DNA from 2 places in the Pseudidiomarina marina genome. Region 2 is predicted to be linked to the other one. Evidence: predicted binding sites of a transcription regulator. Region 2 holds the regulator's gene; the other holds the start of a gene.
What was found. The regulator LexA, encoded in region 2, represses DNA repair genes until DNA is damaged. The targets are predictions, from matches to a motif close to TACTGTATNNNNATACAGTA.

Region 1 (2,412 bases), 280 kb from region 2:
ATGAAAACCGATGGTTTCCGTGATAGCAAAGACTTTATGGCCGATTTCGTGAAGGCCGCAGGTTACTTGCTCGAGAAGCAATAAGTTTAAAAGCTGGCTGTGCTTAGTTGAAAAAACCTGCGCGTACGCGGTTAATAATTTCATCTTTGCGCAGCCAACGCTTATTCATCCAATCCTGAAAGTGCGCTTTAAACGCTTCATCGGCAAAATAATCACCAATTAAATCCTCGGTGACAGGCAACGTTTCCACATTCACATATACATCACGTAACTGACCGCTTAGTAACTGCCATACGGCCGGTTTTTTATCATCCGGATAAACAATCGTAATATCTAATATGGCATCAAATTGATTCCCCATAATCTGCAACGCAAATGCTGTACCGCCCGCTTTAGGAGGCAACAAATGTTGGAACGAGCTATGACGTTTCGCATGCTTTTCAGGGGTAAAACGGGTGCCTTCGCAAAAGTTAATCACCGTGGTAGGAATATGACGAAACTTCTGACATTTCTTACGAGTGGTTTCAATGTCCTTGCCTTGTAGCTTGGGATTTTTAGCTATTTGCTCGCGTGAATAACGTTTCATAAACGGCATGTCTAAAGTCCAGCAGCCGAGGCCAACTATCGGAATCCAAATCAGCGGTTGCTTTAAGAAAAACCGTGGCATTGGCATGTTGCGGCAGGCTAAATGCATAAGCACCAGAATATCGACCCAGCTACGATGATTTGCCATGATCATATACCAACGGTCGCGATGCAGTTCACTGTCGCCATCAATATGCCAGCGCATGGGTTGCGTTAATCGGAATAGCGCCGACATGGCGTAACCCCATAGGCGAAACACGGCGTTTGCCCACGTAGACAGCACACGCTGCACGGCAGGTATTGGCAGTAACAACTTAGGTAAACCCACCAAAATCACCATGGCACCAATCACGGCGGTGGAAACGAGAGCGAAAGTAAAATTAATTAATAATCGAAACGGAATCAGTAACGTTGTCAGCATGTTTGCGCCAGATTGTGCTTGTCATGATAGTTATGCGCCTATGATACCCATTTGCGAAATACTTGCCAGCCTCGAAAAAAGCCTCTAAAGTATACTGTATATATGTACAGTATTTGTGGTTGTTTTGCCGAGGTGAGCGATGGCGTATCCCGCACAAATTGAAGCATTAGTGCAAAAAGGCTGGCTCTGGCAAGGCCAAGAGGTTCCTGCACATAAAGCCGAGCAACATTTTTTAAGTAGCGGTTGGGCTGAGCTCGATACCCGTTTAGGTGGTGGTTGGTTGCAAGGCAGTGTGAATGAATTACAAGTGCAGCAACCTTTTATTGGTGAGTTGGCGCTGTTATTGCCGTTATTGGCGCAACCTCAAACGAGGGTGCTTTGGGTCAACCCGCCGGTTCAACCCTATGCGCCGGGGCTAAGTTATCAAAATCTTGTGTTGCACCAGCATGTGGTGGTGCATGAATCCGATGACAAGCTGGCACTGTGGGCTGCTGAACAAGCTTTGCAAAGCAATGCGATAGATACGGTTTTAATTTGGCATACAGGCTTAAGTGCAACGGCGGTGCGGCGTTTGCAACAAGCGGCAGAAGCACAGCAGAAATTGGCGTTTGTGATCACGTCTTGGCAACAGCAAGAAGAGGCGCGCGCTTATGTCACTCGGCTACAGCTTGAGCGTGCTGATAGCTTATCGATTCGAATTTTGAAGCGTCGTTTTGGTTGGCCATTACCTGCGTTCTCTTGTGGTGTCGATTCCCGTTTACCGAGGCGCCGTCGTGCTTTATGAATGTTTGGTTGTATCTCCATTTTCCACATCTGTTACTGGATTATCAGTTAGCATTACAGCCCCCAGAGCAAGGTGCTGTACCGCGCGCTGTAACACAAAGTCACGCGGCACGACGGAATGTGGTGCAAGCCAATTCCGCTGCGCTACAACAAGGTGTTGAAATAGGCATGGCGGAGGTACTCGCTAGCACGTTGGTGCCAGAACTTAAACTACATGACTATAACGCCAAGCGCGAAAGCACCATGCTGACGCAGCTCGCACAAGTGCTGTATCAAGATATGGCACAAATTGTGCTGCATCCGCCGCAAGGTCTGTTGTTTGAGGTGCAAAGCTTGTTACGGCTACATCAAGGTTTTGCTGGAGTGGTCGCGCGCATGCAAGCACGATTACAACAATGGCCACTGCGCTATGTTTTAAGCAGTGGTTACAGCCCACTATCAGCTAAGTTATTAGCCGCTTCGGGCTATGCGGTACTGAGTGCCGAGGCGACAGATGTGAAGGCGGCGATTAACAAACTACCCATTGACTACAGCGGCTTACCCCCAGCACAAATCGACAAACTTCGAGATGTTGGATTGTTAACCCTTGGCGCAGTGTTACAGCTACCCAGAGCGGAGCTCGG
Region 2 (2,412 bases):
AAAAAGGAACAGCATTTCAAAAGAAAAATCGCTTTCCCCACTAACCCTTTGTTGTTATGTATCAATATTTATAGTTGTTTATTGTGTTAGCAGTTAATGCACATTCAAAATACCATTTTCTGGTGAAAAAGAAACCGCCATTTCGAATAATTTTTACATTCAACTATAAAAAAAGGGCTGCACTGCAGCCCTCAACTGACAACCTTCACAAGCAGGATTAGTGGAGTGGGGGAAGTGAAGGTAAATCATTAAACACAAAACTGTGGGTTTGGCTGACTTTGCTCGCCATTTTTAGGCGTTGCTGCATGCGTGGTGACATGTCGCCCAACCAGCTAAGAACAATACTACTTGTACTTGCAAGCAAGGCTTGTTCAGTTGCCCATTCACGCTCATCTTGATTACGACCATGCACCCAACGAATACGCGTGCGGCTTATACCCGCGGCAACAAGCTGCTCAATAATCTCGCGACGCCCACCAATGACAGTAATCCACTGGTGTGTGCGCAGCGATAACGCATGTAAACGAGGTAACAGGCTCTCTAAATCGGTTTGAATAGCCGAGAATTCAGGTGCTGCAGACCAAATATCAAAACCTGAGTCATTAAACTGATTGCCAAATTGATTTCTCATAACCATGCTCCATTGCGGATCACACCAACAGCTAAGCCTTCAATAGTGAAGTACTGATGTGTGAGATCGACTTGAATAGGTGAAAACTCTTCATTTTCGGGATGCAGTAAAATAATGTTGCCGCGACGCTCAAACCGTTTCACGGTGACGTCGTCTTCCACGCGGGCAACAATAATTTGCCCATTACGTGCTTCATGTGTTTTGTGCACAGCGAGCAAATCACCGTCTAAAATACCGATATCTTTCATACTCATACCGTTAACGCGTAATAAGAAATCCGCGTGCGGCTTAAATAGGTTTTGATCGACCTGATAATGGCTTTCAATGTGTTCTTGCGCCAAAATAGGCTCACCGGCAGCAACCTGACCGATTAACGGTAAACCTTCAGGAACTTCTTCCTCTTCGATACCGACTAAGCGAATACCACGAGACATGCCCGGCATCATCTCAATCACGCCTTTTTTGGCTAAAGCTTTTAAATGCTCTTCGGCTGCATTCGCTGACTTAAAGCCAAGACGATGAGCTATCTCAGCGCGAGTTGGTGGCATACCCGTCGCATCAATATTGTCTTTGATGAGATCAAGAATTTGCTGTTGTCGAGGCGTTAATGGTCGCATATGAATACCTGTTTATCTATACAGTAATACTGTGAGTATATACAGGTGTTTTGGTTTCGCAACTTTTTTGTGCAAATTTTTTTCGTTCAGACAAATTAAAGCAACAGTGGTATGCTTTATACGTCTGTATTTTGTGGGGATATTGCATGAGTCTGAAAGGCTTTTGGCGCGCTTTAATGTTCTGGCCAGTACGCTGGTTAACGCGCTTTGAAACAATTCTAGATGACGCGACGGCGCAGATTGTTGGCGATAACAATGTGGTTTACGTAATGCGTTCAACGTCAAACACCGACATGCTTGTGGCGCAGCGTGCGTTAAGAAGTGCGGGGTTACCTGACCCAACGGAAGATCTCATGATCAATGGGCAGCAACTCGCTCGTGTCATGTATCTTGATCAAACCGATCATGGTTCTGCCGAGAAGGCCATCGAGGATTTTGAAAAGCTCATTTCTGCACATCAAAAAGACCAACAATTGAATGTCAAAGTTGTTCCTATCGGCCTGTTTTGGGGGCGTAAGCCTGGCCAAGAAGCTCGTCAAGGGCACACCATGGTTGCTGACATTGACAACCCAGGTCACTGGCGTAAGTTTTGGCTGACGATGTTTTCCGGTCGTCATATTCTGATTCGGGCGAGTTCACCAGTACACCTTCGCGAAATGGCCGAGCAACGCGGCTCAACCCAGCGTTTGGCGCATAAATTAGCGCGCGTGGCCCGGGTTCATTTTGTGCGCTTACGCCATGCTGTGGCGGGGCCGAAGATGACCGAGCGCGCCGTGGTCATTCAGGATTTACTCGATACCCCAGCACTGAAGCAAGCGATTGCCGATGAAGCTCGCAGCAAAAAAGTATCGGAGCAGCAAGCACGGAAGACGGCTGAAAAGTACCTGCATGAAATTGCCGCAAACTACAGCGATACGTTAGTTCGCTTGCTCGATCGCTTCATGACTTGGTGTTGGAGTCGAATTTACAACGGTATCCATATTGAAGGGGGTGAACGCATTCGCGAGCTTGCTGAAGCAGGCCACGAAATTGTGTATGTGCCGTGTCACCGCTCGCACATGGATTATCTGTTATTAAGTTATGTTATCTATAAAGAAGGTTTGGTACCGCCGCATATTGCAGCCGGTGTGAACTTAGATTTCTTCCCTGCCGGGCCAATTTTCC

Region 1: imuA (translesion DNA synthesis-associated protein ImuA) is a predicted target of LexA. The motif match lies at 1,099-1,118, and genes of this name have one in related genera.

What each region holds. Positions count from the first base shown of each region.
Region 1 covers NZ_CP085233.1:493,632-496,043, forward strand. Annotated here, with positions in the region: gene LG272_RS02420 (thiol:disulfide interchange protein DsbA/DsbL) at 1-84, shown strand, start outside; gene LG272_RS02425 (acyltransferase) at 104-1,006, opposite strand; gene imuA (translesion DNA synthesis-associated protein ImuA) at 1,146-1,790, shown strand; gene LG272_RS02435 (Y-family DNA polymerase) at 1,787-2,412, shown strand, end outside.
Region 2 covers NZ_CP085233.1:211,477-213,888, reverse strand. Annotated here, with positions in the region: gene LG272_RS00975 (hypothetical protein) at 218-631, opposite strand; gene lexA (transcriptional repressor LexA) at 628-1,248, opposite strand; gene plsB (glycerol-3-phosphate 1-O-acyltransferase PlsB) at 1,395-2,412, shown strand, end outside.